DNA from 2 places in the Microbacterium sp. C23T genome. Region 2 is predicted to be linked to the other one. Evidence: predicted binding sites of a transcription regulator. Region 2 holds the regulator's gene; the other holds the start of a gene.

Region 1 (15,093 bases), on a different contig from region 2:
TGCGATCGCCGTCTACCTCGTGTGGGCCATCATGCGCAGCCCGTGGGGTCGCGTACTGAAGGGCATCCGCGAGGACGAGGACGCCGTCCGCTCGCTCGGAAAGAACGTCTTCTCGTACAAGATGCAGGCGCTCATGATCGGTGGCGTCTTCGGCGCCCTCGGCGGTGTGGTGTTCGCCCTCCCGTCGGCGGTGGTCCCGGCGACGTACACGACGAGCCTCACGTTCTTCATCTGGACGATCCTGCTGCTCGGCGGCGCGGCCACCGTGTTCGGCCCCGTCGTGGGGTCGGTCATCTTCTGGGTGATCATGGGCTTCCTCGACAACGTGCTCCCGGTGCTCGCCCAGTCCGACATCCCGATCATCTCGCTGCTGACCGCACAGCAGGCGGCGACGCTGCGGTTCATCCTCGTCGGCGTCGCGCTCATGCTGATCGTGATCTTCCGCCCGCAGGGCATCTTCGGAAACAAGAGGGAGCTGACCTTTGTCAAGTAACCCGCCCAGCAACCCGCCGGCCGACGAGCCGGTGGTCCCGGTCACGACCGCGACCGGCAGCATCCGTCGCCCGAAGACCACGGGTCTCGCGAAGGGCGATGCCGTCCCCGGCGTCGCGAAGAACGATCCGATCCTCGTCATCGACGACGTCACCCGCCGCTTCGGCGGCCTGACCGCCGTCGACGTCGAGCACCTCGAGATCCCGCGGAACGCGATCACGGCTCTCATCGGCCCGAACGGCGCCGGCAAGACGACGCTCTTCAACCTGCTGTGCGGCTTCGACAAGCCGAACTCGGGAACGTGGAGCTTCGACGGGCAGAACCTGTCGGGCATCCCGTCGTTCAAGGTCGCCCGCATGGGTCAGGTCCGCACGTTCCAGCTCACCAAGGCCCTGTCGCTGCTCACGGTGCTCGAGAACATGAAGCTCGGCGCCACCGGCCAGCGAGGCGAGAGCCTGTTCGCCAGCATCGTCCCGGCGATCTGGCGCAAACAGGACAACGACATCGAAGACAAGGCGATGGAGCTGCTCACGCGGTTCAAGCTCGACGCCAAGTCCGATGACTATGCGGCATCGCTCTCGGGTGGCCAGCGCAAGCTCCTCGAGATGGCGCGCGCCCTCATGAGCGACCCGACGCTGGTGATGCTCGACGAGCCCATGGCCGGCGTCAACCCGGCACTCACCGAGTCGCTGCTCGACCACATCCTCGACCTCAAGGACCTCGGCATGACCGTGCTCTTCGTCGAGCACGACATGCACATGGTGCGCCACATCGCCGACTGGGTCGTCGTCATGGCCGAGGGCAAGGTCGTGGCCGAAGGCCCGCCCGACACCGTCATGCAGGACGCAGCGGTGATCGACGCCTACCTCGGAAGCCACCAGGACGTCGACCTCGGTGTCGTGACCGGGCGCGTGGCCGGCGAACTCGACGCGTCGGCGGAGGAGCTGCTCGAGGAGATCAAGGAGGCCGAGGAGGCCTCGATCGCCGAGGCCGAGGAGGAGAACAAGTGACCGACCCTTCGACAAGCTCAGGGACCGGGTCCGGCTCAGGGACCGAGTCCGGCTCGGGCAATGGGGCCGGCTCCGGCAATGGGGCCGGCACCGCACCCGCCGGCGGCACCGCCACCGAGATCAAGAGCGACCGCATCGTCGTCGAGGTCAAGGACCTCACCGCCGGCTACCTGCCGGGCATCAACATCATCAACGGGGCCAACCTCGTCGCCCGCAAGGGCGAGCTGATCGGCATCATCGGCCCGAACGGCGCCGGAAAGTCGACGCTGCTGAAGTCGATCTTCGGCATGGTCAAGGTGCGCGGCGGCGAGATCACGGTCGACGGCACCAGCGTCGTCGGCCTCAAGTCCGACAAGCTCGTGCAGCGCGGCGTCGGCTTCGTGCCGCAGACGAACAACGTCTTCCCCTCGCTCACCATCGAGGAGAACCTGCAGATGGGGCTCTACCAGCGCCCCAAGGCGTACGCCGAGCGGCTCGACTTCGTCACAGGGATCTTCGCCGAGCTCGGCAAGCGCCTCAAGCAGCGCGCGGGCTCGCTCTCGGGCGGTGAGCGCCAGATGGTGGCGATGTCGCGCGCGCTCATGATGAACCCGTCCGTGCTGCTCCTCGACGAGCCCTCAGCCGGCCTGTCGCCCGTCCGCCAGGACGACGCCTTCATCCGCGTCTCCGACATCAACAAGGCCGGCGTGACCACGATCATGGTCGAGCAGAACGCCCGCCGCTGCCTGCAGATCTGCGACCGCGGCTACGTCCTCGACCAGGGCCGCGACGCCTACGAGGGCACCGGGCGCGAGCTGCTCAGCGACCCCAAGGTCATCGGCCTCTACCTCGGCAGCCTCGGCGCCGACGGGGCCTGACCCGCTACAACTCATAAGAAGGAGGGGACCGGATGCTGCAGCATCCGGTCCCCTCCTTCTTCTCTGTCCGCGCGGGGCCGAGCCCGCCGTCGACCCGCCCTCCGCGCTGAGACCCCAGTGGCGGGCCGAGACCTCGGGGAATCCCCACGGTCTCGTCCGCCGACTGTCGTCTCACGGATGAAGGAGGTGTCGCGGCCGCCCATGCCCGGAGCGCCCCCTGGCCTCGGCGAGGGCGCAGGGCACACGCCGGGAACGCGACAGGGCCCCGGATCGCTCCGGGGCCCTGCGCTGCGTCAGCCTGTTTTACAGGTCGATGCGGGTGTAGAGGTTGTCGGCACCGTACTGGAAGACACCGATGGTGGCCTCGGTCGGGTCGCCGTTCTCGTCGAACGTGATCGGGCCCGAGAAGCCGTCGTAGTCCGCGACGCCGCCGCCGAGGATGATGTCGGCGCAGTCGGCGAAGTTGTCGCACTTCTCGCCGTCACCCGAGCCGCCCGAGACCTCCTGCAGCTTGCCGGCGATGTCGGCCGGGTCGGTGGAGTTCGCGGCCAGCGACGCGAGCGCGAGCAGCACGACGGCGTCGTAGGCCTCGTTGGCGTACGAGAAGTCGGTCAGCTCGGGGTTGCCCTCGCCGGTCCACCACTCGTTGAGGCGTCCCTGGAACTCGGTGTCGGGAGCCGGACCCGCGGGGGTCGTGCCCTTCGCACCCTCCATGCTCACGCCGGCCGGCCACTTCTCGTCCGAACCGAAGTTCTTCAGGTTGCCGTCGACGAGGTACAGGTTCTCGGCGGGGTAGCCTGCGGCGAGGAGCGCCGGGCCGATCGTGTAGATCTCGTCGAACGTGATCAGCGCGATGGCGTCGGGGTTCGAGGCAAGGATCGCGGAGATCTGCGCGTCGAAGTTCGTGTCACCGGTGTTGTAGGACTGCTCGGCGACGATCTCGCCGCCCGAGCTCGTGAAGGTGTCCTGGAACACCTTGTTGAGGCCGGTGCCGTACGAGTCGTTCTGGTACAGGACCGCGACGTTCTCGTGGCCGTCCTCGGCGACGAGGTTGCCGAGCACTTCACCCTGGAGCGTGTCGGCCGGGGCCGTGCGCCAGTAGAGGTTGTTGTCGTCCCACGTGGTGAAGTCCAGCGAGGTGTTCGCCGGGGAGAACGTGATGATGCCGGCCGCGACGGCGTCGTCGAGGAAGAGCTTCGTCACGCCCGAGGACGCGGCGCCGATGGCGGCCGAGACCTTCTCGGAGATCAGCTTCTGGATGGTGGTGGCGTACGCCTTGTTGTCGGTGTCGCCGGAGTCGCCCCAGACGATGTCGGGGATCGTGATGCCCTTGGCGGCGTCGTTGATGTCGGCGGCAGCCAGGCCGACGCCGGCCTCCTCGGGCGGTCCGAGGAACGCGAGCGTGCCCGTCTGGGGCAGGATCGTGCCGATCTTCATGGTGAGGTCGCGCTCCTCCGTGGGCGGAGTGGTTTCGCTGCTCCCACCGCCGCCGCCGGAACAACCGGCGAGGACGAGGGCGCTGGCGCCGATGAGCGCGATGCCACCGAGGACGGTGGTCGTGCGCGAGCGGGTGAAGACGCTCATGTTGCTCCTTGCTGTGCGATTACAACGGGAACGGCTCGGGCGCCGACCCAGTGCACTAAACCTAATCGCCGTCAAGCGTCGGCAATGTTGCCTTTCGTTAACGATCTGTAACAGCTTGAAAACCGTGATCGGACCGTAATTCTGGACGCTCGCCGGGTTGCCCTGCTGTGGATAACTCGTCACCCTGTTCGCGCACTGCGCCGGGGCGGAATCCCGGTCCGGCGCCGGCCGCCCATACCCCTTGCGGGTATACACTGGAGCGATCGGGTACCCCTCAGGGGTATCCCCCACGATCCATAGAGGAGAAGTCATGGCTGAGGCCGAGTACACGGTGACGGGAATGAGCTGCGGGCACTGCGAGGCGTCCGTGCGCGGCGAGGTGTCGAAGCTCGATGGCGTCCAGGACGTCCAGGTGAGCGCGGCCGCCGGCACGCTCCGGATCGTCTCCGCCGCCGAGCTCGCCGACGACGCCGTCATCGCAGCCGTCGACGAGGCCGGCTACAGCGCGGTCCGCGCATGAGTGTCCCCACGCCCCCTCCAGACGCCGCTAGCGCGTCGCCCGGAGCCTCCGGGCGCGTGGGCCCAGCCTCGATCCCCGCCGCCCGGTTCGAACTCGAGATCGGCGGGATGACGTGCGCGTCGTGCGCCGCGCGGATCGAGAAGCGGCTGAACCGGATGGACGGGGTCGAGGCATCCGTCAACTACGCCACCGAGAAGGCGTTCGTCACCGCTCCCGCGGGACTCGACCCGCAGGAGCTCATCCAGGAGGTGGAGAAGACCGGCTACACCGCCGCACTCCCCGCGCCGCCGGCCGCCGAGCCCGGCACCGAAGAGCCCGCCGACCCCGAGCTCACGAGCCTGAGGCAGCGACTCATCGGGTCGATCGTGCTGTCGGTGCCGGTGATCCTTCTGGCGATGATCCCGGCGCTGCAGTTCACCTACTGGCAGTGGGCGTCACTGGCGCTCGCGGCGCCGGTGGTGGTGTGGGGTGCGTGGCCGTTCCACCGTGCCGCCTGGATCAACCTGCGCCACGGCGCGGCCACGATGGACACGCTGATCTCGCTCGGCGTCTCTGCGGCGTTCCTGTGGTCGCTGTACGCGCTGTTCTTCGGCCACGCGGGCATGCCGGGCATGACCCACACCTTCGAGTGGTCCGTCACCCCGCAGGACGGCGCGGGCGACATCTACCTCGAGGTCGCCGCCGGCGTCACGACGTTCGTGCTCGCGGGCCGATACTTCGAGCAGCGGTCGAAGCGCCGGGCGGGTGCCGCACTGCGCGCCCTGCTCGAGATCGGCGCGAAGGACGTCGCGGTGCTGCGTCCCTCCGGCGACGGCGTCGCCGAGGTGCGCGTGCCGGTCGCCGACCTCCGCGTCGGCGAGGAGTTCGTCGTGCGGCCCGGCGAGAAGATCGCCACCGACGGCGTCGTGACCTCCGGCACCTCCGCCGTCGACGCCTCGATGGTGACGGGCGAATCGATCCCCGTGGAGGTCTCCCCCGGCGACGCGGTCGTCGGTGCCACCGTCAACGCGGGCGGCCGGCTGGTCGTGCGCGCGACGCGCGTCGGCGACGACACGCAGCTCGCCCAGATGGCGCGGCTCGTCGAAGACGCCCAGTCGGGCAAGGCCAAGGTGCAGCGCCTGGCCGATCGCATCTCGGGCGTGTTCGTCCCGATCGTGCTGCTGATCTCGCTCGGCACGCTCGTGGCCTGGCTGCTCTCCGGCGCCCCGGCTTCCATGGCCTTCACCGCGGCCGTCGCGGTGCTCATCATCGCGTGCCCGTGCGCGCTGGGGCTCGCCACCCCCACCGCCCTGCTCGTCGGCACCGGCCGGGGCGCGCAGCTCGGCATCCTCATCAAGGGGCCCGAGGTGCTCGAGTCCACGCGAACGGTCGACACGGTCGTGCTCGACAAGACCGGCACCGTCACGAGCGGACGCATGTCGCTCATCGACGTCGTGGTGGCCGGGTCAGTCGATCCGCACACGAACGAGGCGTCCGCGGCCCGCGCCGAGCTGCTGCGTCTCGCGGGCGCTCTGGAGCACGCCTCCGAGCACCCGATCGCGCAGGCGATCGCCCGCGCCGCGACCGCCGAAGCCGGAGACCTGCCGCCGGTCGAGTCGTTCCAGAGCGTGCCCGGCAAGGGCGTCTCGGGCGTCGTCGAGGGGCACGCGGTGCTCGTCGGCCGCGAGGCCCTGCTCGCCGACTGGGCGCTGACCCTCCCCGACGACCTCGCCGTCGCGAAGGCCGCCGCCGAGGCGCTGGGCCGCACCCCGGTCCTCGCCGCCTGGGACGGCGCGGTGCACGGCCTCCTCGTCGTCGCCGACCAGGTCAAGCCCACCAGCCGCGAGGCGGTGCGGCAGCTCAAGGCCCTCGGCCTCGCGCCCGTGCTCCTCACGGGAGACAACGCCGCCGCGGCACAGGCCATCGCCGACGAGGTCGGCATCGAGCGCGTGATCGCCGAGGTGCTTCCGCAGGACAAGGTCGCCGTCGTGACCGAGCTCCAGAACGAGGGCCGCGTCGTCGCGATGGTCGGCGACGGCGTGAACGACGCCGCCGCCCTCGCACAGGCCGACCTCGGCCTCGCGATGGGAACCGGGACGGATGCGGCGATCGAGGCGTCCGACATCACCCTCGTCCGCGGGGACCTGCGCAGCGCGGCCGACGCGATCCGACTCTCGCGCGCGACCCTCGGCACGATCAAGGTCAACCTGTTCTGGGCCTTCGCGTACAACGTCGCCGCGATCCCGTTGGCGGCGCTGGGCCTCTTGAACCCTATGATCGCCGGAGCGGCGATGGCGTTCTCGAGCGTTTTCGTCGTGGGCAACAGCCTGCGCCTGCGTCGCTTCCAAAGCCAATCCCGGCCCCAGGGCCGTTCCCGGCCCCGAGGCCGTTCCCGGTCCCTGAGCCCGTCGAAGGGCCGCAGCCTCTCGACCGCTCACCGTTGAAGGAGTCCGACATGACCGACACCGCTCTCGAGCACTCCGCTGAGCACACGCACGCCGGCGATCACGCCCACCACGGCTACATCACCGACAAGGACAAGTACCTCAATCGCCTGAAGCGCATCGAGGGGCAGGCCCGCGGCATCCACAAGATGGTCGAGGACGAGAAGTACTGCATCGACATCCTCACGCAGATCAGCGCGCTGACCTCCGCACTCGAAGCCGTCGCCGTGGGTCTGCTGGACGACCACCTGCGCCACTGCGTGGTGGATGCCGCCCGCCTGGGCGGCGCCGAGGCCGACGCCAAGATCACCGAGGCCACGCAGGCCATCGCCCGCCTGGTGCGCTGAGCGTCAGGCCGCGACCCGGCTGCGGCGGGCGTGGATGAGCGAATCGACCGTGAGGACGACGAGCGCCACCCACACCAGGCCGAAGCCGATCCAGCGCTCGAGCGGCATCGGCTCGCCGAGCCAGAGCCAGCCCACGAGGAACTGCAGGACCGGCGCGACGAACTGCAGCAGCCCGATGGTCGTGAGCGAGACGCGGCGCGCACCCGCGGCGAAGAGCAGCAGCGGCACCGCGGTGATGACACCGGTCAGGCTGAGGAGCAGCGTGTGCTGCCAGCCGTCCGCGCCCATCGTGAGCCCCTCGGTCGCGCCGACGATCACGAGCACGACGACTGCGATCGGCGTGAGCCACAGCGTCTCGAGGGTCAGCCCGCTCACGGCGTCGACCGACGGGCCGACCTTCTTCTTCACGAGGCCGTAGACGCCGAAGGACGCTGCGAGCGTGAGTGCGATCCACGGGAAGGCGCGGTAGCCGATCACGATCACCGCGACCGCCGCCGCGGCGATGCCTATGGCGACCCACTGCGTCGGCCGCAGCCGCTCGCGCAGCACGAGCACGGCGAGCAGCACCGTCGCGATCGGGTTGATGAAGTAGCCCAGGCTGGTCTCGATCACGTGACCGTTCAAGGCCCCGTAGATGAACACCTGCCAGTTGACGTAGATCAAGAGGCCCGCGACCACCGTGAGGCCGAGCACCCTCGGCTGCCGGAAGATCCCCGCGAGTCGCGGCCACGTGCGGGTCACCGTGAGCAGGAGCGCGCAGAAGACCAGTGAGAGCAGGATGCGCCACGCCACGATCTCCCACGGCCCGGTGGGCGCGAGGAGCAGGAAGTACAGCGGCAGGAAGCCCCACAGCAGGTACGCGGAGAACGTGAAGACCCCGCCGAGCCGGCGCTCCCGGGCCTCGGCCGCATCGGACACAGCACTGCGGGTCCCGGTGGTGACGCCCAGGTCGAGCGCCGTCGAGTCGTCGAGTCCGTCCACCACGTCGCGATCGGGAAGGGAAGACTGCTCGTGACTCACCGAGTCAGCCTACGCCCGCCCCGTCGCGGCACGGCCCGCAGGCCAAGGGCCGCGGCATCCGGTTTCCGTCGTCCGTCACGCGATTCCGACCAGCGCGGACGACGAAAGGGCCGGATGCCGAAGCATCCGACCCTTTCGGTACGCGCAGTGCGCGGAACTCAGCGAACGACGACCGCGAGGACGTCGCGAGCCGACAGGACGAGGAACTCGTCGCCGCCGAACTTGACCTCGGTCCCGCCGTACTTGCTGTAGATCACGCGGTCGCCGACGGCGACGTCGAGCGGGATGCGGTTGCCGTTGTCGTCGATACGACCCGGGCCCACCGCCACGACCTCGCCCTCCTGGGGCTTCTCCTTGGCGGTGTCGGGGATGACCAGACCGCTGGACGTGGTCTGCTCAGCCTCGACCTGCTTGATGACGATGCGGTCCTCGAGCGGCTTGATGGAAACCGACACGGTCTACCTCTTCTTTCTTGAGACTAAGACTCGTTAGCACTCTGACGTTGAGAGTGCTTACGTCAGTCTAGGCAACCGGCTGGCACTCATGCAACGTGAGTGCCAATGAGTCGTCACACGGATGCTGCGCCCCGCCGTTGCGCCGAACCGGACACCGATTCGCACGCGGATGTATCAGAACCGCGCCGGGCGACTCCGTGAATGTGTCTTCGTTTTGCGGGCATCCCCTCGCGCTCGACTGTCTGCGGTGGTAGACCAGTCGCGGGGGGAGACTCGTCCTGAACTCTTTGGGGGAGTTTCAGCGATGGTTTCGCATGAGTACGCACTCGCGGTCGATGTCGGCACGAGCAGAACGGCCGCCGCGACGGCCCGAACCGGATCCAGCGGCCAAGCGACGGTCACACCTGTGCCGTTGGGCCGAAGAGGCGACAACGTCGCCTCCGTCGCCTTCGTCACGGACGACGGAGACCTCCTGTTCGCCGACGCCGGCGAGCGCCGCGGCCTGAGTCAGCCCGAACGCCTCATCCGCGAGTTCAAACGCGGCGTGGGCGACGACGTCCCGATCGCGGTGGGGGGACGCTCGCTCAGATCCGAGGACCTCTTCGCGCGCGCCTTCGCCGCGGTCGTGCAGACCGTGACCGAGCGCGAGGGCGCTCCCCCGGCGGCGATCGCGCTGACGCATCCGACGGCGTGGGGACCGCACCGGCTCGCCCTGGTCACGCAATCGCTCGGCGGTCTCGGCATCCGCGACGTCGAGCTCATCCCCGAGCCGGAGGCCGCGGCCCGCCACTACGGCGCGACGCACCCGCTCGCTGTCGGCCAGGCGCTGGCGGTCTACGACCTGGGCGGCGGGACGTTCGACGCCGTCGTCCTCCAGCAGGGTGCCGGGTCGTCGTTCGCGGTGCGCGGCGAGGCCGCAGGCATCGACGACCTCGGCGGCGCCGACTTCGACGACGCCGTGCTGCGCCACGCGCTCACGGTCTCGGGCCTCGCGGCGAGCGCGCTGTCACTCGACGACGCGGACACCCGCCTCGCCCTGCAGCAGCTGCGACGCGACTGCGTCGAGGCGAAGGAGGCACTCTCCTTCGACTCGGATGCCGTGATCCCGGTGTTCGTCGGAGGCGCACGTTCGAGCATCCGGGTGACGCGGGCCGAGTTCGAGGCGATGATCGAGCCGGCGCTGGAGCGCACGGTGGACGCCCTGGAGCGGACGATCGACTCGGCGGATCTCGCGCCCGGTCAGCTCGCGGCGCTCGTGCTCATCGGCGGCTCGTCGCGCATCCCGCTGGTCGCTCAGCGACTGTCCGAGAGATTCGACCGTCCCGTGGCGATCGATGCCGATCCGAAGGCGTCCATCTCGCTCGGCGCCGCGCGCACGGCGCTCGCACGCCTCGAGGAGCGCGCGCTCGCCGTCGTTCCGGAGACGCCGGCGACGTTCGACGACCTCGTGTCGCAGGCCGCACGCGGGCTCGATCTGCTTCCGCCGCGCGCAGTCGGTGCCGCAGCGCGACCGGAGCACGCGGCGAAGCGCGGACTGTCGCTGCTGATCAGCGCCGCCGCGGTGGCGGTGGCGGGCGGGCTCGTCTTCGCCGGCACGATGGCCGCCGGGTCGCTCGCCGACGCGGACGACCCGCGCCCAGCGCCCAGCAGCACCGCGGACGAGGAGGAGCCGTCGTCGGCCCCGCCCGCCGCGCTGCCGAAGGCGGCACCGGTGTCGGCCGCGGCGCCCCTCACCGAGCACGCCGCCGCGCCGGTCGAGGAGAAGACCACCACGCCCGCGCCGAAGACGGCGAACCCCCGCAAGGCGACCGCGACCAAGGCGATGGCGGAGTCGGACGCACGCACCCCCGCCACCAGCCCGAGCCAGGCCGCGAAGGCCGCGTCGCCGTCGTCGGGCTCCGGTTCGGGATCGGGCTCAGGGTCCGGTTCGGGGTCGGGCTCGGGGTCGGGCTCGAACTCCGCGTCGACCAGCCCTTCGACGAGCACCACTCCCGGCGGGTCGACGGCGGACGATCCACCCACCGGCCCGCCGCCGAGCGATCCGCCGTCCGATCCGACGCCGACGGATCCGCCCGCCGATCCCACTCCGTCCGACCCGCCCGCGGACCCGACGCCCAGCGACCCGCCCGCGGATCCGACGCCGACCGACCCGCCGGCGGACCCCACCCCGACCGATCCGCCCGCGGACCCGCCCGCGGATCCGGCCCCGAGCGACCCTCCCCCCGATCCCGCCCCGAGCGAGCCCGCCCCGACCCCCGAACCAACGGACGTGCCGATCCCGCAGTGAGCGGGAGAGACACACGACACGCAAGGGTTCGACATGCTTCTCGCGACAGATCGCCCGGCCACCACGGCCGCTCGCAGTGGTGCACCCGGCCTCCCCCGGCGCCTCCGGCCCGTCGTGGACGCGCTGGCCTCACGGGCGGGGCGCGCACCGCGTGCGCTGGTGGTGGGCACGGCAGGCTCCGGCAAGACCGCGCTGCTGCAGCGCCTGCAGGACGCCCTCGCCGCCGGCGAGCGCGACGTCGCGGCGATGCCGGACACCGCGGGTGAGATCGTCCGTCTTCCCGCGGCGCACGTGCTCCTCGTCGACGACCTGCACCTGCTGCGACCGGAATTGCTCGCCGCGGTGCGCCGTCGGGCCGACGACCCCGACGCGGGTCTCATCGTCGCGAGCAGGCCCTGGCCGACGACGGATGCCACCGTCACCATCGCGCGCCTGCTCGAGCACACGCAGCCCGCGATCGTCCTGGGGCACGTCTCGCGCTCGGACGTGCTCGATGATCTGGAGACACGCCGGCTGTCGATCCCGACGGCGTGCGTGGACCGCATCCTCGAGGTCACGGACGGGGTCTCGTGGCTCGTCGCCGAGGCCATCGCCGCCCACGACGAGCGCGACTGCGTCGACGACGCCTCCCATCGTGCGCTGTCGCGCGTGCTCGACGACCGCGTCGCGCACCGGCTCGAGACCGTCGACGGCGACATCCGCACCTTCGTCGAGCGCCGCTGCCTCGTCGCGGCCCACGGCCATTCGCCGGCGGACGACGAGAGGGATGACGAACTCGCCCTCCGCGCCTACGCGGAGGGGCTGCTGCTACGCGGCGGACGCGCGGCGCCGGCGGTGCGCTCGGCCGTGCGGTCCGCGGCGTCGGCGCAGACCATCGCCCTGCTGACGGCGGAGCTCGGCGACGGCCTCACCCTCGCCGTCGCGAGCGACGACCCGGACTACGCCGCGATGCTGTCGCGCCTGCACACACCCGGGCTCGGTGCCGCGCTGGCCGACCAGGGCGACCGGCTGCTCGAGACCCACCCTGAGCGGGCACGCGAGCTGTACCAGGCGGCCTGGGATGCCGGTCTTCAGACGACGGCGGTTCTCGAACGCCGCGCGCAGGCGGCCTGGGCCGTCGGCGATCTCGACGAGGCGTCAGTCCTCACCGAAGCCGCGCGCACCCGGGCGGGCGAAGAGCCCGGCACCGGCGACGCGGGTGCCCCCGAGCATGCCGAGCCCCTCACCGACCTCGCCGCGGCCGTCTGGGCCGCACGGGGCATGCTCACCCAGAGCGCTGCGACCTACCGCGCGATGCCACCCCAGACCGCGACCGCATCGGCCCGCGCGACCATCGCGGCGCTGGGCGTCGGCGACGGCGCCGCCCTCGCCGCCGCGAAGACGGAGCCCGACGGGCTCCCCGCCATGCCGTCGACCCTCGGCACCGCGATGAGCCTCGTCGACCGGGGCGTCCGCGCGACGCTCGCCGCCGACGCGACGGACACGGTGCTCGTCGACCTCATCCGGGCGTCCGAGATGTACACGTCCGCACGCACGTCGGCGCCGATCGCCGAGCCGCCCGCGGTGATCGCCGCGATCGTCGCGCTCAACCTCGGCGACACCGTCACGGCGCAGTCCGTCGTCGACGATGCGATCGCGGGCGGGCACGGCGGGCAGTGGGCGCGCCCGCGGCTCCTGCTGTGGCGCGCGTGGATCGCCGTGCAGCGCGTGCGCCCGCACGACGCACGCCTCGCGCTGGCGCAGGCCGAAACCCAGCCGGGCGCGCGCTCGCCCCGCGACCGGCTCCTCGCGCGGGCGGTGGAGGTGGCGCTCGCGCGCCGATACGGCGACGCCGCCGATCTCGCCGCTGCCTGGCGCTCGGCCCACACCGCGCTCCTCCGCGTCGACGTGGACGCCTTCCTCTTCCTGCCCCTGACCGAGCTCGTGTGCGCGGCCGCGAAGACCGGCGACGCCGATCGCGCCGCGCAGGCCCTGGAGCGGGCTCTGGAGGTCGCGGACGGGCTCGGGGGGTCGCCGCTGTGGACGGCGGCCGTGCGATGGGCGGGCGTGCAGCGCAGCATCCTTCTCGGTCGTCCGGATGAGCTGATCCCGCACGCGCACGCCCTCGTCGCCGCCGGCCACCACAGCGCCGTGGCGGCAGCGATGGCGAAGGCGGGCCGCATCTGGACGTCGGTGCTCGCGGGCACCGTCGACCCCGACGCCGTGGAAGCGGCCGCCCAGCAGCTCGCCTCGTACGGAATGGCATGGGATGCTGCGCGCCTGGCCGGTCACGGAGCCGCACGCTCGACGGATCGGCGCGTGAGCGCGCGGCTGCTGGCCCGGGCACGGGAGCTGCATCCGATCGAGCTGGAGCGGACCACGGCGCCCGCGTCCGGCGAGCCCGCCGCACGCGCCGAGAGCGACGCGTCGCCGGCCGCCGAGGTGCTCAGCGAGCGCGAGCGCGAAGTCGCGCGGCTCGTGCTGCAGGGCAAGACCTACGCAGAGATCGGCGAGGCCATCTTCATCTCGCCGCGCACCGCCGAGCACCACATCGCGCACATCCGCCGCCGCCTGGGCGCGACGTCGCGCTCGGACGTGATCGCGAAGCTGCGCCTGCTCATGAGCGAAACCGCCACGACGGCGGACGCTCCGGACACCGAGACCGACGCGGACCCCCATCGGGCCGCGTGACGCCATAGGGGTTAGCCCCGATGCCGACCCCACGACATCTGAATACCGTGAGCAAGACGTTCAGTATTGCGGACACCTGTGCCGCAACCACCCGACGCTGGAGGGGACCATGACTACGCCGATCGAGACGGTCGCGGATGCGCTGATCGCGTTCATCCTGAGCCTGCTGCGCGATCCGAACGCGGTGGAGGAGTTCAACGACGACCCCGGCGCCGCGATGGCCGCACGGGGACTGCAGGGCGCCTGTGCCGCCGACGTGCGCAGCGTGGCGCCCGTCATCGTCGACCACCCCTCGGTGGCGCCGCGGCCGGCGTCGAATCAGCACAGCGTCGCGAGGGACACCGTCCCAGAACCCTCCACTCACACGACCGACACCGAGACGATCCGCGAGATCTCGCGCATCATCAACCAGTTCACGACGATCGACGCGCGCTCGACCATCGTCGACCAGTCCACGAATCAGAACATCTGGACGCAGGGCGGTGACGTGACCCAGATCTTCGACCAGAGCGCGGTCATCGCCGCGGGCGACGGATCCGTGGCCGCGGGCGACGACGTCCTCGTCGACGAGTCTGAGACGACGATCGGCGTCGGCGACGTCGCGGTCGGCAACACCACCGGCAGCCACAACACCACTGCGACCGGCGACGCCGACGACGAGGCCGACGCACCCGTCGACGCCGATGCGACCGACGGCGACGGGGCGGAGTCGGATGCCGCAGCATCCGTCCTCGCGGATCCCGCGCTCGACGACGGCCTGTCGCAGGTGACCGACGCGGTGGACACGGCAGCGGATGCCGCTGCCACCGCGGCGACGGACGCACCGGCGCCCGCCGAGCCCGCACCGGCGGAGGACGCGGCACCGCTCATGGCGGACATGACGGACACGTCGGGCGTGGACGCCGCGGAGCCGCTGACGCCGCCTGAGCCCGAGGCATATCCCGACGAGCCGCTCGAGGATCAATGAGCAATCCGGCCGTGACCGACCCGACGACTCCTCCGCCCGGCGCGCCCGCGGCGTCGTCCTCGCCGGCCTCCGGTCCGGCGCGGCCCGCGCCGGAGCGCCCACCTGTCGCGCGACCGAGCACGGCGCCGGTGATCGTGAAGCTGACGCCGCCGTTCTCGGTGAGGCTGAGCCAGTTCTGCTGGATCCTGAGCTTCGCGGTCGGCGCGTTCGCGATCGTCTACATGTTCGTGATCCGCGAGACGCAGCTGCCCCTGATGGCCGATGTCGTGCGTGGCGTCACGGAGGGCCGGAGCGACGAGACCTACACGACGGCGGCCGACATCATCTTCTGGTCGGTGTTCGGCACGCTGGTGGCGCTGTTGCTGACCCAGGTCACGCTGCTCGTGTCATTCATGAGCCGCAAGCCTCATGTGCGGTGGTGGCAGCTGGGCACCCTGCTGCTGCAGGCGATCGTGGTGCTG
Region 2 (15,093 bases):
CGGCGCGCGACCGCCGCGGTCGTGGTCATCTCCGCCACCTCCGGCACCCACGCGCGGTGGGCCTGCTTCGCGGCCTCCCGCACGATGGTCGCCCAGCGGGCGCGGCCCTTCGAGGCCTTCGCCGCGTCCCAGCGGGACACGCTGCGGGCGGCCTGCCACGGCACGATCTCGTCGACGCCGAGCTCGGTCGCCGCCTGCACGGCGAGCTCGTCCCGGTCTCCCTTGGCCAGGGCCTGCACGAGTACGATGCGCGGGCTCGGGGGCGCAGCATCCGTCCGTCCGCCGATGCGCACGACCACCTCGCGGGGCGCCACCGACTCGACCGTGCCGGTGAGCCACGCACCGCGGCCGTCGCCGACCGTGACCTCTTCGCCGACGCGCACCCTGCGCACCGTCGAGGCGTGGTGAGCCTCCGCGCCGGTGAGCGTCACGGCGTCGCCGGGAGCGGCGCCGACGGGCTCGTCGAGGAGGAAGTGCAGTGCCACGGGTCAGCTGTTCCGGAAGCGGTCGCGGAGCTTCGCGAACAGGCCCTGGTGGAACTCGGCGAGCTTGGGGGCCGGTGCCTTGGTGCGCTTCGCGAAGTCCTCGATGAGGGCGCGCTCCTTGTGGTCGAGGCGCGTGGGAGTGACGACGTGCACGCCGACCTTGAGGTCGCCGCGCTGCGAGCCGCGCAGCGGCGTGATGCCGCGGCCCTTGATCGTGAGGATGTCTCCGGCCTGCACGCCCGCCCGCACCTCGAGGTCGACCGGGCCGTCGAGCGACTGGATGGTCGTCGTCGTGCCGAGGATCGCGTCGGGCATCGACACCTCGAGCGTCGCCAGCAGGTCGTCGCCGTCACGGCTGAACACCTCGTGCGGCTGCACCGTGACCTCGATGTACAGGTCGCCGTTGGGGCCGCCGGCCGGGCCGACCTCGCCCGAACCCGGAAGCTGCAGGCGGAGTCCGGTCTCGACGCCGGCCGGGATGTCGAGCGACACGGTGCGGCGGGCGCGCACGCGGCCCTGCCCCTGGCAGGTCGCGCACGGGTACGGGATCGTCGTGCCGTAGCCCTGGCAGACGTTGCACGGCTGCGTCGTGACGACGTTGCCGAGGAGGCTCCGCACCTGGCGCTGCACGTTGCCGGTGCCGTGGCAGATGTCGCACGTCACCGGGCTCGTCCCGGGCTGGCAGCACGAGCCCTGACAGGTCTCGCACACGACGGCCGTGTCGACCTCGATGTCGCGGTGCGTGCCGAACACGACATCGCCGAGCTCGAGGGTGACGCGGACCAGCGCGTCCTGGCCGCGCTCGCGGCGCGATCGTGGCCGCCCGCCGCGCGATCCGCCCGCCGCCCCGAAGAAGGTCTCGAAGATGTCGTTGAACCCGCCGAAGCCACCGGCCCCACCGCCGAACGGCGAGTCGCCGCCGCCCATGTCGTAGCGGGCGCGCTGATCGGGGTCGCTGAGGACGTCGTACGCGTGCGTCACGAGCTTGAAGCGCTCGGATGCCTCCTCGCCCGGGTTCACGTCCGGGTGCAGCTGTCGGGCCAGCCGCCGGTACGCCTTCTTGATCTCGTCGGTGGAGGCGTCGCGTGAGACGCCGAGGACCTCGTAGTGGTCAGCCACTTTCGCCTTCCTGCCGCGGCCGCGCCGCGGGATCGTGTGTGCGCGCGTGCGTCAGCGGGAGCTGTCGTCCTGCTCGAGCATGCGCGTGAGATAGCGCGCGACGGCGCGGACCGTCGCGAGGTTCGTGGGGTAATCCATGCGCGTCGGGCCGAGCACGCCGACGCGGGCGAGAGAGCCCGTCGCGTCGTAGTCGCTGGCGACGACGGATGCCTCGGCCAGGCCGAAAGCCTCGTTCTCGCGGCCGATGCTCGCGGCGAGGCCGTGCTCGTCGGCGACCATCTCGCCCATGAGCCGCAGCAGGGTCACCTGCTCCTCGATCGCCTCGAGGAGCGGATAGATGCTGCCGCGGAAGTCGGATTCCCGGCGTGCGAGGTTGGCGCTGCCGGCCATCACGAGCTTGTCCTGGCGGAACTCCTCGAGCTCCTCGGCGACGGCGCGGACGATCTCGTCCGTCGCGCGCTCGTGCGCCGGAGCCTGCGCATCCGGTCCCTCGAGGCGCTCGGCGATGCGCTGCAGTCCTTCGCGCACGGGCCGGCCGACCAGGAGGGTGCCGAGCCCCGCGCGGATGTGCGCGAGGTCGACGTCGTCGAAGTCCTCGCCGACGAACGTCAGGCGCTGCGACACGCGTCCCGTGTCGGTGACCACGATCACCAGCATCCGTCCGCCGCCGAGCTGGACCAGCTCGACGTGGGTGACGGTCGCGCGCGCGAACGACGGGTACTGCACGATCGCGACCTGGCCGGTCAGCTGCGTGAGGGCGCGCACGGTGCGCACGAGGACGTCGTCGAGGTCGCCGGAGCCGTCGAGGAACGAGGCGATGGCCGCCCGCTGGGCCGGCGAGAGCGGCCGGAGCTCTGCGAGATGGTCGACGAAGACGCGGTAGCCCTTGTCAGTGGGCACGCGGCCCGACGAGGTGTGCGGCGCGACGATGAGCTCTTCGTCTTCGAGCAGCGCCATGTCGTTGCGGATCGTCGCGGCGGACACGCCGAAGGCGTGCCGTTCGACGATCGCCTTGCTGCCGACCGGCTCGCGCGTGTCGACGTAGTCCTGGACGATCGCCCGCAGCACCTGCAGACCTCGTTCGCTGACCATCCCGCCTCCTCACGCCGCAGCTGGCACTCGCACGACTGGAGTGCCAATTCTATCCGATGCCCCTGCCCGGATCGTCGAGCGACGCCGGGATGGATCGTGATCGTCGTCCGACCCGCGATCGTGCCGGGGCTAATCGGTGAGCGCCCGCACCACCGCGTCGGCGAGCAGGCGACCGCGCCGCGTGAGCACGACCCTCCCGCGTAGCGCGGCGGGACCCTCGATGAGCCCGTCCGCGATCAGCGCGGCGACTGCGTGACGGCCTTCGCCGAGGAGCTCCTCGACGGGGAGGCCCTCGCGGATGCGGGTGCGCAGCAGCACGCTCTCGAGGTTCCTGGCCGCGGCATCCGGGATCTCGCGCCCCGCGGCCGGCGACTCCCCCGCGGCCAGTCGCTGCGCGTAGGCGGCGGGGTGCTTGACGTTCCAGAACCGCACGCCGGCGACGTGGCTGTGCGCGCCGGGACCGAAGCCCCACCAGTCCGCGCCGACCCAGTACGCGAGGTTGTGGCGGGAGCGGTGCGCGTCACCGCGCGCCCAGTTCGACACCTCGTACCACTCGAACCCCGCGTCCGCGAGCAGGTCGTCTGCGAGCTCGTACATGTCGGCCTGCAGGTCGTCGTCGGGTGCGACGACCTCGCCACGGCGGATCTGGCGAGCGAGCTTCGTGCCGTCCTCGATGATGAGCGCGTACGCCGAGATGTGGTCGGGCTCGAGGGAGACCGCCGCCTCAAGCGACGCGCGCCAGTCGTCGAGCGATTCACCCGGTGCGCCGTAGATGAGGTCGACGCTGACGTCGAGCCCGGCCCCGCGCGCAGCGGCCACCGCCGTGCGGACGTTGTCGGGATCGTGCGTGCGATCGAGGGCCGCGAGAACGTGCGGGACGGCCGACTGCATGCCGATGGAGAGGCGCGTGACCCCGGATGCCGCGAGCTCGGCCGCGACCGCGGGCGTGACCGTGTCGGGGTTGGCCTCGACAGTGATCTCGGCCCCGTCGGCGACACCGAACGTGTCGCGGACGCCGGCCAGCATGCGTGCGAGGTCGCCGGGCGGGAGCAGCGTCGGGGTGCCGCCGCCGAAGAACACCGTCGACGCGGGACGGTTCCCTCCGGCGCGCTCGAGCACGGGCGCCGCCAGCTCGATCTCACGAAGCAGCGTGTCGGCGTACTCGTCCTGGCGGGCGCCCCGCAGCTCGGACGACGTGTACGTGTTGAAGTCGCAGTACCCGCAGCGGACGCGGCAGAAGGGGACGTGCAGATACACGCTGAACTCTGCGGCCGGATCGATGCGCGTGCCGGCCGGCAGCGAGCCGTCCGAGGGAACGGGCTCGCCGAGGGGAAGAGCGGAGCCCATCAGCGCCTCACGCGGGAGTCGTGTACAGCGGCGAGATCGCGCGCAGGTACCGCGTGAACAGCTCGCGACGACGGCGCTTCGTGAGCCCCGGAAGCATCCGGTACAGCACGGCACGGGGCGCGTCGAAGGCTCGGACGGTGAACCAGACCTCGTCGTTGTCGTACCAGTCGAGCATGAACGACTCCTCGCCGCTCACGACGGAGTCGCTCACGGTCCCGAGCGCGAAGCCCACCCGCCGAGGCTCCTCGACGGCGAAGATGACGCGCAGCTCCGCGTCGGCGCGGAGCCCCTTGACGCGGCCGTCGACGCGGATCGTCGTGCCCGCGCCCACGAACGGGGTCCCGTCCGCGTCGAAGCGCTGCTCGGCCTCGGAGCGACTGGGCTTGACGGGGTTGCCCTCGGCGTCGAAGCTCACCCCCGAGTACATGGGACCGGAGGCGGGGCGCACGTCGGTGACGTCGAGCCCGGCACCGCGCTGGGCGGTCCACGACATCAGCGCCTCGCTCGCGGCGCGGAAGCGCGCTTCGCCGCTGCCGATCCGCCACGACTGCTCTGCAGGGATGCTGCGCTCCGGCGGATACTGCATCAGATCCGGCGCTTGGGTCGCCCCGACAGCGGCGTAGTCGACGGTGTCGTCACGGAAGGTTCCTCGACGCATGGATTCCAGCCTACTTCGCGAGTCGCATCACTTCTTGGCAGGACCCTCGACGTCGCCTGAGAGCGCGGCGATGAACGCCTCTTGGGGGACCTCGACGCGACCGACCATCTTCATGCGCTTCTTGCCCTCCTTCTGCTTCTCGAGGAGCTTGCGCTTGCGGGAGATGTCACCGCCGTAGCACTTGGCGAGGACGTCCTTGCGCATCGCGCGGATGTTCTCGCGAGCGATGATGCGGGCGCCGATGGCGGCCTGGATCGGCACCTCGAACTGCTGACGAGGGATGAGCTTGCGCAGGCGCTCGGTCATCATCGTGCCGTAGGCGTACGCCTTGTCGCGGTGCACGATCGAGCTGAACGCGTCGACCTTGTCGCCCTGCAGCAGGATGTCGACCTTCACGAGGTCGGCCGTCTGCGAACCGGCGGGCTCGTAGTCGAGGCTCGCGTAACCCTGCGTCTTGGATTTGAGGTGGTCGAAGAAGTCGAACACGATCTCGCCGAGGGGCATGTGGTAGCGGAGCTCCACGCGGTCCTCGCTGAGGTACTCCATGCCCAGGAGCGACCCGCGGCGGGACTGGCACAGCTCCATGACGGTGCCGACGTAGTCCTTGGGGAGCAGGATGCCGACCTTGACGACCGGCTCGGACACCTCGGCGACGCGCCCGTCCGGGTACTCGCTCGGGTTGGTGACGACGACGGTCTCGCCGGTGTCGGTCGTGACCTCGTACGTCACCGAGGGTGCGGTCGTGATGAGGTCGAGGTCGAACTCGCGCGAGAGGCGCTCGGTGATGATCTCGAGGTGCAGCAGGCCCAGGAAGCCGCAGCGGAAGCCGAAGCCGAGCGCCACCGACGTCTCCGGCTCGTACTGGAGGGACGCGTCCGACAGCTTGAGCTTGTCGAGCGCCTCACGCAGGTCGGCGTAGTCGCTCTGATCGATCGGGTAGATCCCCGAGAAGACCATGGGCTTCGGGTCGGTGTAGCCGGACAGCGGCTCGGTCGCGGGCTTGCGCTGGTTGGTGATCGTGTCGCCCACCTTGGACTGGCGGACGTCCTTCACACCGGTGATCAGGTAGCCGACCTCGCCGACGCCGAGCCCCTTGGTGGGGACCGGCTCGGGGCTCGAGACGCCGATCTCGAGGAGGTCGTGCGTCGCCTTGGTCGACATCATCTGGATGCGCTCGCGCGGCTCCAGCTTGCCGTCGACCATGCGGACGTAGGTCACCACACCGCGGTACGAGTCGTACACCGAATCGAAGATCATGGCGCGGGCGGGGGCATCCGGATTCCCCTTCGGCGCGGGGATCTGCTCGACGATGCGGTCGAGCAGTGTCTCGACGCCCATGCCGGTCTTACCGCTCACGCGCAGCACGTCATCGGGCGAGCCGCCGATGAGGCCGGCCAGCTCTGCGGCGTACTTCTCGGGGTCGGCGGCCGGCAGGTCGATCTTGTTGAGCACCGGGATGATGTGGAGGTCGTTCTCGAGCGCGAGGTAGAGGTTCGCGAGGGTCTGCGCCTCGATGCCCTGCGCGGCGTCGACGAGCAGGATCGCACCCTCGCAGGCGGCGAGTGAACGTGAGACCTCGTACGTGAAGTCCACGTGACCGGGGGTGTCGATCATGTTGAGCGCGAAGGTCTGGTCAGCCGTGGCCCACGGCATGCGCACGGCCTGCGACTTGATCGTGATGCCGCGCTCGCGCTCGATGTCCATGCGGTCGAGGTACTGCGCGCGCATATCGCGGTCGGAGACGACGCCGGTGATCTGCAGCATGCGGTCGGCCAACGTCGACTTGCCGTGGTCGATGTGGGCGATGATGCAGAAGTTGCGGATCAGCTCGGGCGGCGTGGCAGAGGGCTCGAGGGGCTTCAGGGCGCGCGGTGACATGTCCAGACGATTGTACGGGTGCGCGCCGCCCGGCGAACCCCGGCGACGGCGTGCGGGTCAGGCCGGGGCGGGGATGCGGCTCAGCCCCTCGAGCAGCTCGTCGCGGTCGCTGGCCACGCACACGCGGATCCAGCCCTCGCCCGAGGCACCGAACGCGCTTCCGGGAGCGACAGCGACACCCTGCTCGTCGAGGAACCGCTCGCACCAGGCGACGACGTCGCCGCCGGAGACGTGCGTGACGTCGATCCAGAGATAGAAGGCCCCTGTGGGGTCGAGGTAGCGGAGCCCCCGGGCGTCGAGGAGCGCCGTGGCAGCGGCGAGGTTGTCGCGGTAGTGCGCCGCGCTGTGGCCGACCGGCGCCTGGTCGCCGATGAGCGCCTCTGCGGCCGCCCGCTGCGACGGCTCGTCGACGCAGCTGACCACGGACTCCTGCACCCGCAGCATGGTCTGCCGCCATCCCGGAGGCGTGACCAGCCACCCGACCCGCGCTCCGGTCATCGCGTACGTCTTCGACATCGAGAACACCGACAGCACGCGGCCGCCGTCGTCCAGCGTCGCGGGGCTCACGTGCGGCTCACCCCACGTGAAGCGCTCGTACACCTCGTCGCTGATGAGCCACAGGTCGCGGCGGCGCGCCAGGCCGATCAGCGCCTCCAGCGTCGGGCGGTCGAAGGTCGACCCGAGCGGGTTGGAGGGGGTGTTCACGATGATCGCGCGCGTCCGCGGGGTGACCAGCGACTCGAGCTCGGCGAGATCGGGCTGGAACGCGCGCTCGGGACGCAGCGGATACGGCACCGGCGTGGCCTGCCTGAGATGGGCGTTCATCGTGAAGGTCGTGTACCCGGGATCGGGCACCAGCACCTCGTCGTCCTGCGACAGAGTGAGCGCCATCGCCAGATGCAGCGCCTGGGTGGCGCCGACCGTGACCCAGATCTGCTCGATGTCGACGTCGAGGGCGTTCTCACGAGCGAGCTTGTCGCGGATCGCTTCGCGAAGCGCCGCGATGCCGCCGTTGGGGGTGTATCGGATCGCACCCTCGCGCCACGCCTGGGACGCGGCATCCCTGACACGCTCGCCCGCGACCTCGCCCGGCTCCCCCACCGCGAGGATGATCGTGCCGGGGCGGCGCAGGGCGCGCTCGAGGATGTGACGCACACCGGAACCCGGCATGCGCGCGATGTGCGGGGCGATCTCGGGCATGCCGCCATGCTAAGCGGGCACGCACGGCTACCCTGGCGTCATGGTCGTCCAGGTCGTCCTCGTGCACGGCATCCGGACGTCCGCGACGATGTGGCGCGCGCAGGTGGAGTACCTGACCCAGCGGGGCAACCCGGTGACGGCGGTCGACCTCCCCGGGCACGGTTCCCGCATGGGTGAGGAGTTCACCCTCGAGTCCGCGTTCGCCACGATCGATTCCGCGGTGCGCGCCGCGGCGGAGCGCGGCCCGGTGCTGCTGTCGGGTCACTCGATGGGCGGCCTGCTGTGCATCGAGTACGTCGGGGCGGAGGATCCCCCGCCGGTCGCGGGCTTCATCGCGGCGTCGTGCACCGCGATCCCGCGCGGCGTGGGGCTCGCGACGTACCGCGTGCTGGCCCGCGGCTTCGATTCCCTTCCCGACCGAGGGATGTGGCTGACCGACCGGATGCTCGACCGCATCCTTCCCGACGAGACCCGCGCCGACTTCGGCGCCGGCGGCTACGCACTCGATGCGCAGGACATCGCGCTGCGCAGCCTCTCGGTGCTCGATCTGCTCGCGGCCCTCCATCGCATCGACGTGCCGCTGTGGTTCGTCAACGGACAGTGGGACCAACTCCGCCTGAACGAGAAGCTGTTCATGAGGGTCGCGCAGCACGCAGAGCTGATCGTCGTGCCGCGGACGACCCATCACGTGACGGTGATGCGCCCGCGCGTGTTCAACGCCCTGCTCGAAGTCGCCCTCCGCACGCTGGAGGCGTCACACGCCTGACGGCTGGCGCTCGCGGCTGCGGATTGCGTACGTCATGAAGCCGCCCGCGATCGACAGGATTCCTCCCACGAGGAACAGCAGCCAGAAGCCGCCCACGAGGGCGACGAGACCGGCGCCGAGGAGCGGGCCGATGAGCTGGCCGAGGCTCGCCGAGACGTTCACGAAGCCGAGGTCGCGGGCGTGGTCCTCGGGATACGGGAGCAGGTCCGTGCCGAGGGCGAGTCCCACGGACATGTACGCGCCGTAGCCGACGCCGAGGAGGGCCGCCGCGATCATCGCGGTGGTGAGCGACGGCGCCACCACCAGGATGATCGACGCGAGCCCCTGCACGACGGCCGACCACACGACGAACGGGATCCGCCGGCCGGTGCGGTCCGAGATCCACCCCGACGCGATCGAGGAGGCCACCACGAACAGGGTGTAGACGAGGATCAGGAGCAGCAGCTCGTCCTCGGCCGTCGCGGGGTCGCGGTGCAGGCCGTAGAGCAGGAAGAAGAGCAGCAGGCCGGTTCCGAGCGCGTTGCCGATGTTCACGGTGAGGCGCCCGGCGAGCAGCCACGCGAAGTCGCGATCGCGCAGCGCCGCGAGCCGTTCGCCGAGCGTGCGCACCTGGCGGGCGACGGCGACGTCCGAGCGCGCGGGCGGATCGGGCAGCAGGAGCGCCGCCGCGGTGCCCACCACCGCGAGGAAGCCGGCGAGGACGAGGTAGCCGACCACGACGCCGAGCTCGAGCAGCACGATGACGCCGACGCCCACCACGATGCCGAGGGCCTGAGACGACGATACGGCGGCGGATGCTGCGCCCCGCTGCGTCGTGAGCTGATCGGCGATGAGGGCGGTGAAGGCCGCGGAGGCGACGGCGACGCCGACCGAGACGCCGACCCAGGCGAGTCCCACGCCCCACGGACCCGATGCGAAGGCGATCGCGGTGAGCGACGCGGTGCCGAGCCACACTCCGCCGAGCGCCCAGGGGCGCCGGCGACCCATCCTGCCGCGGGTGCGATCGGACAGGCCGCCGGCGACCGGGGCGGCGATCACGCCGGCGATACCGCCCATCGCCAGCACGAGGCCGGAGGACACCACGCCCGACACCCACCCGTCGGCATCGTCGGGCGTGTTGAGCTGCAGCGGGATGAGCAGCTGCAGCGGCGTGAGCTGCACCGTCCAGAGCGCGAGCCACGCCAGCGTGAAGAGCGTGAACCAGCCGACGCCGACCTTGGCGCCCTGCCGGGCGCTCACGCGTGTGCCTCCGCGATGAGGGCGCGGTACCAGTCGAACGACGCCTTCGGCGTGCGTGCCGAGGTGTCGAAGTCGACGTGGACGAGACCGAACCGCTGGGACCAGCCGTCCGCCCACTCGAAGTTGTCCAGGAGCGACCACACCGTGTACTCCCGCACGTCGACGCCCGCAGCGGCGGCCGCGCCGACGGCGTCGATGTGTCCCGCGAGGTAGGAGATGCGGTCGGCGTCGGGGACTGGTCCGTCGACGTGGTCAGGTTCGGGGAAGGACGCCCCGTTCTCGCCGATCACGAGCGGCGGCAGGCGGTCGCCGTAGCGTTCGCGGAAATCGAGCAGGAGGCCGGTGAGGGCCGCGGGCACGATCGGCCACTCGGATCCGAAGCCTGTGACGGCCGCGCCGGGTGTGGGCACGATCTCGAACGGGACCGGGCTGCCCTCGGGAGCGGCGGCGATCGTCGTCGGGTTGTAGAAGTTGATCCCGTAGAAGTCCCCCGGCGCGGAGATCAGCTCCAGATCGCCGTCCTCGACGGGCATGGGCGGGATGCCGAACGCGTCGAGGTCGGGGTACGCGCCGGTCAGGACGGGGTCGGCGAAGACGCGGTTGTGGAGCAGGTCGTACACGGCCGCGGCTGCGAGGTCGGCATCCGTGTCTCCGGTCGGGAGCACCAGGGTGTGATTGTTGACGATCCCGACCTCCTCGGCACCCGCCGCGCGCAGCGTGCGGAGGGCGAGGCCGTGCGCGAGCAGCTGGTGGTGCACTGTCGGCAGCGCGCCGAACAGCAGCTGCTTGCCCGGCGCGAGCGTGCCGACGGCATAGCCCTGCAGCGACGTCGAGACCGGCTCATTGAGCGTGTACCAGTGGCGGATGCTGCCGCCCAGCGCCTCCGCGACGATCTCGGCGTACTCGCCGAAGCGCAGCGCCGTGTCGCGGTCGAGCCATCCGCCGCGCTCTTCCAGGACGCTCGGCAGATCCCAGTGGTACAGCGTCGCGAAGGGCGTCACCCCCGCCTCGAGCAGGTCGTCGGCGAGGCGTCGGTAGTAGTCGAGGCCCGCCTGCAGGACGGGACCGCCGGGCTCGGGCTGCACGCGCACCCACGAGATCGAGAAGCGGTAGCGGTCGACGCCGAGCCCGGCGAGCAGCGCCACGTCTTCGTGATGACGTCGGTAGCTGTCAGGACCGGGATCGGCGGTCGCGCCGTCGCGCACCGCGCCGGGCGTGCCGACGAAGTCGTCCCAGATCGACCGGCCCCGCCCGTCGGCGGCGCGCGAGCCCTCGACCTGGAACGCGGCGGTCGCCGCGGACCACCGGAAGCCCGGCGGGAACGGCGAGAGATCGACAGACGGATGCTGCGGCACGGCGGACTCCTTCGTCACGGAGCGCGCATCCCCAGCGGCGCGCGCACCCACGCGTAGATCATGCATCATCGAAGGGCTCTGCCGTGCACGCCTGTGGACGTCAATGAGTCACCGGTTCACCTGGTAGAATCCTTGTTTGGCTTGCGTGTGGGTTCGCCCTCACGACCGCCGCGAAGCGCCCCTCTCTCGCTGACCGGCACACAAATCCGATTCACCTTCGAACGAAAGACGTCGACACGTGGCGAACATCAAGTCGCAGATCAAGCGCAACAAGACCAACGAGAAGGCGCGCGAGCGCAACAAGGCCGTCAAGAGCGAGCTGAAGACGCACGTCCGTCGCACCCGCGAGGCGATCGCGGCCGGCGACAAGGCCGCGGCCGAGAAGGCGCTGGGCACGGCGACCAAGAAGCTCGACAAGGCCGTCAGCAAGGGCGTCATCCACCAGAACCAGGCGGCGAACCGCAAGTCGGCCATCGCCAAGCAGGTCGCCGCTCTCTGAGCCTCTGACACGCTCCGCGACCCCGAGTCGCGTGAAGGCCCGTCCCCCAAGGGGCGGGCCTTTCGCTTGCCTTCGCGGTCGCCGAGTCAGGCGCCGTACGGCGCCCGCGTGGCGATCACCGTGATCATGCGCTCGAGGGCGAACACCGCGTCGCGCGAGCCGCCCTTGACCTCGGCATCCGCCCGTGCCGTCGCCTGGATCGCGCGGCCGAGACTCTCTTCGTTCCAGCCGACCAGGTCGCGGCGCGCGCGATCGATCTGCCAGTCCTTCATGCCGAGCCGCGAAGCGAGGGCCTTCGCCGGCTCGCGGTTGCCCGCGACCCGCGCCATCGTGCGCAGCTTCATGGCGACGGCCGCGACGAGCGGCACCGGGTCGGCGCCCGAGGCCAGGGCGTGCCGGAGCGCGATGAGCGCCTCACCGTAGCGCCCCGCGATCGCCGTGTCGGCGACCGTGAAGGCCGACGTCTCGACGCGGCCCCCGTAGTAGCGCTCGACGATCTGGTCGGTGATGTCGCCGGGAACGTCCGCGATGAGCTGCTGGCACGCCGCAGCGAGCTCGGTGAGGTCGTCGGCGAACGCGGAGACGAGCGCGCGCAGCGCGGTCGGCGCGATGCGCTTCTTCGCGGCCTGGAACTCGCCCGCGGCGAAGTCGAAGCGGTCCGAGTCACGTTTGACGGCCGGGCACGCGATCTCGACGCCCGAGCCCTCACCCGCACGGATCGCGTCGAGCAGCTTCTTGCCGCGCACGCTCGCACCCGTGTGCCTGAGCACGACCGTCGCGCCGTCCTGCGGCGCGGCGAGGTAGGCGACGGCCTCGGCGAGGAACGTGTCGGAGCACTTCTCGACGCCGCTCACCCGGACCAGCCGCGGCTCGCCGAACAGCGACGGCGAGGTGACGCCGAGGAGTGTGCCGGCGGCATAGTCGTCGGCACGGATGTCGGACACCTCGAGCGTCGGGTCTTCGGCGCGCAGATAGTCGCGCACGCCGGCGATCGCCCGTTCGGCGCAGACCTCCTCAGGCCCGGAGACGAGCACGATCGGCGCCGGCTGCGGGGCCCGCCATGACAACTGGGGAATGGCGCTGCGCGCGGCCTTCGCGGGTGCTCGGCGTGCGGGGGAAGCCATTCCCCCAGCCTACCGACGCCCACCGACGCAGGCCGCCTTCCTTCACCCGCCGCGGTCGCGCCACAGGGACATCGCACCGGTCTCGGCGCTCCACAGCGCGATAGCGCCGTCGCGGTCGGTGCGCAGGATCCTCGCGTCGACGTCGGCGAGGATCTTCAGCGCCTCGTCGCGCGGATGCCCGTAGTCGTTGTCGGCGCCCACCGTGACGAGCGCGATCGACGGCCGTGCGGCGGCGTAGAGTCCTGCGTCCTGATCGGCGCTGCCGTGATGAGCGGTCTTGACGATCGTGTAGGGCGGATCCAGCGCCCCCGATGCCGTCAGCAGCCGCTGCGGCGAGGCAGAGAGGTCGCCGAGCAGGAGGGTCGACGGGATGCCGCCGCCTCGGACGTCGAGCACGACACTCGCATCGTTTCCGGACGGGAAGGCCCGGCTGCCAGCCTTCGGCCAGAGCACCCGCCACCGTGCACCCCCCAGCGACCCGCTGAGCCCGGCGGACGCCTCGGTCGCGCGGGCTCCCCGCGCCGTCAGCGAGGCGATCGCGGCCTGCCCCGTCGCGTCGCCCGGTCCGTGGAGCACTGTGCCGACGCGACCGCGCACCGCATCGAGCCCGCCGATGTGGTCGAGGTCGTAGTGGGTGAGGACGAGCAGGTCGATGCGGTCGATCCCGGCACGCGAGAGGCAGACGGCGAGCGGTTCGGGATCGGGCCCGGTGTCGATCAGCGCGACGGCGCCCTCCGAACGGAGCAGGACGGCATCTCCTTGGCCGACGTCGCAGGCGAGCACCGCCCAGGCGCCGGGCAGGGTCCATCGGCCGGCGATCGTGGTCAGCGCGCCGGCTCCGAGGCCGCCACCGGTCAGCACGGCGACGACCACGATCGCGGTCCCGCGTGTGGCCCGTCGAGCCCGCGAGCCGCCGCGGTCGAGCGCGATCGCGAGCCCGATCGACAGGCCCACCCCCGCGAGGGCCACCGCGCCGGGGATGCCCTCCAGCCAGGGCAGCGCGTCGGCGGGGAGCGCCGATGCGGTCGTCGCCGTCGCGGCGATCCATGACGCCGGCAGCCAGGCGAGTGCCGCGAGACCCCACTGCAGCCACGGCAGCGGGGCGCTGAGACACGCCGCGAGCCCGAGCACGGTCGCCGCCGGTGCTGCAGGGCCGGCGAGGAGGTTGGCGAGCACGCCGTAGACGGGCACCGTCGGCTCGATGAGGATCAGCAGCGGGCCGCACGCGAGCTGGGCGGCGAGCGGCACCGCGAGGGCGAGCGCCAGCGGCCGCGGGACTGCTCTGGCCAGGCCGGTGGCGAGCGGACGCGCCCAGAGCAGCAGAGACCCCGTCGCGACGACCGAGAGAGCGAATCCGAGCGAGGCGGCGAGCCACGGATCCAGCACGAGGAGCAGGGCGACGGCGACTGACAGCAGGGCCATACCCGCACCGGCGCGGCCGAGCAGCACGGCGAGCATCGCGATCGCGGCCATCGCAGCCGCGCGCACGACGCTCGGCTCCGGCGTGACCAGGAGCACGAAGCCGGCGAGGACCGCGATTCCGCAGGCGACGCGAAGCTCTCTCGAGGCACCGAGTGCGGCGGCGAGGGCGAACGCGATGCCGACGACGAGCGCGCAGTTGGCGCCCGACACGGCGGTGAGGTGCGACAGCGAGGACTCCTTCATCGCGGCGTCCAGGGACGGCGACACGATCGACGTGTCGCCCACCGCGAGTCCCGGTACGAGCCCCGCGCCCTCCCCGGGCAGACCGTGCACGGCCGCGACGAGCCCTCGGCGCAAGCCACCGGCGACGGCTGCGGCGCCGCTCGGCGGCTTCACCACCTCCACCCCGCGCGACGCCCACACCTCGAGCACCGCCCGCTCCCCCGGACGTCCGGGTTTCGCGGTGCCGTGGGCGTCGACGGTGGAGCCGACGTCGAGCTGCCAGAGGCGGTCGACGTCGTCCGGCGAGACCCGCACGGCGATCTCGACCCCTGCGCCGTAGATCTCATCGCCGATCGTCACGCGGGACGCCCGGGCATCGAAGGCGAGCGAGCCGTCGGCGCGTCGCTCGATCTTGCCGATGACGTCCGCGCGGATGGCGACGGCCCGGCCGCCCGTGAGGGCGAGATCCTCGACGGCGGTCCGGGCCGGCTGTGCGAGGGCGACGTGCGACGCGGCGGCCGCGGAAGCCGCCCCCGCGAGCACGACGATCACGAGCGCACGGCGCACGGCGGCCCGAGGCATCCGGAATCGCGCCCGTGCGCCGCCCTGGCGAGACGGATGGCCGTCGCGTGTGCTCAGGCTCAGGACAGCCGTCGTCAGGCCGAGGACGAGCGCCCAGAGGGTGAG

The links. The regulator HrcA, encoded in region 2, represses chaperone genes, less so after heat shock. The targets are predictions, from matches to a motif close to TTNGCACTCGNNNNNNNCGAGTGCNAA.
Region 1: a site for HrcA is predicted at 8,788-8,814, ahead of groES (co-chaperone GroES). Genes of this name have one in related genera too.

The regions. Positions count from the first base shown of each region.
Region 1 covers NZ_JBKFBD010000031.1:20,666-35,758, reverse strand. Annotated here, with positions in the region: gene ACLBXX_RS16565 (branched-chain amino acid ABC transporter permease) at 1-493, shown strand, start outside; gene ACLBXX_RS16560 (ABC transporter ATP-binding protein) at 525-1,502, shown strand; gene ACLBXX_RS16555 (ABC transporter ATP-binding protein) at 1,622-2,359, shown strand; gene ACLBXX_RS16550 (ABC transporter substrate-binding protein) at 2,663-3,943, opposite strand; gene ACLBXX_RS16545 (heavy-metal-associated domain-containing protein) at 4,254-4,463, shown strand; gene ACLBXX_RS16540 (heavy metal translocating P-type ATPase) at 4,571-6,886, shown strand; gene ACLBXX_RS16535 (metal-sensitive transcriptional regulator) at 6,898-7,233, shown strand; gene rarD (EamA family transporter RarD) at 7,237-8,151, opposite strand; gene groES (co-chaperone GroES) at 8,412-8,708, opposite strand; gene ACLBXX_RS16520 (Hsp70 family protein) at 9,121-10,995, shown strand; gene ACLBXX_RS16515 (LuxR C-terminal-related transcriptional regulator) at 11,029-13,665, shown strand; gene ACLBXX_RS16510 (IniB N-terminal domain-containing protein) at 13,775-14,632, shown strand.
Region 2 covers NZ_JBKFBD010000011.1:43,772-58,864, forward strand. Annotated here, with positions in the region: gene ACLBXX_RS07900 (16S rRNA (uracil(1498)-N(3))-methyltransferase) at 1-485, opposite strand, end outside; gene dnaJ (molecular chaperone DnaJ) at 489-1,604, opposite strand; gene hrcA (heat-inducible transcriptional repressor HrcA) at 1,656-2,696, opposite strand; gene hemW (radical SAM family heme chaperone HemW) at 2,826-4,043, opposite strand; gene ACLBXX_RS07920 (DUF1990 family protein) at 4,051-4,701, opposite strand; gene lepA (translation elongation factor 4) at 4,729-6,579, opposite strand; gene ACLBXX_RS07930 (pyridoxal phosphate-dependent aminotransferase) at 6,637-7,779, opposite strand; gene ACLBXX_RS07935 (alpha/beta fold hydrolase) at 7,820-8,545, shown strand; gene ACLBXX_RS07940 (MFS transporter) at 8,534-9,784, opposite strand; gene ACLBXX_RS07945 (GH1 family beta-glucosidase) at 9,781-11,157, opposite strand; gene rpsT (30S ribosomal protein S20) at 11,378-11,638, shown strand; gene holA (DNA polymerase III subunit delta) at 11,725-12,762, opposite strand; gene ACLBXX_RS07960 (ComEC/Rec2 family competence protein) at 12,805-15,093, opposite strand, start outside.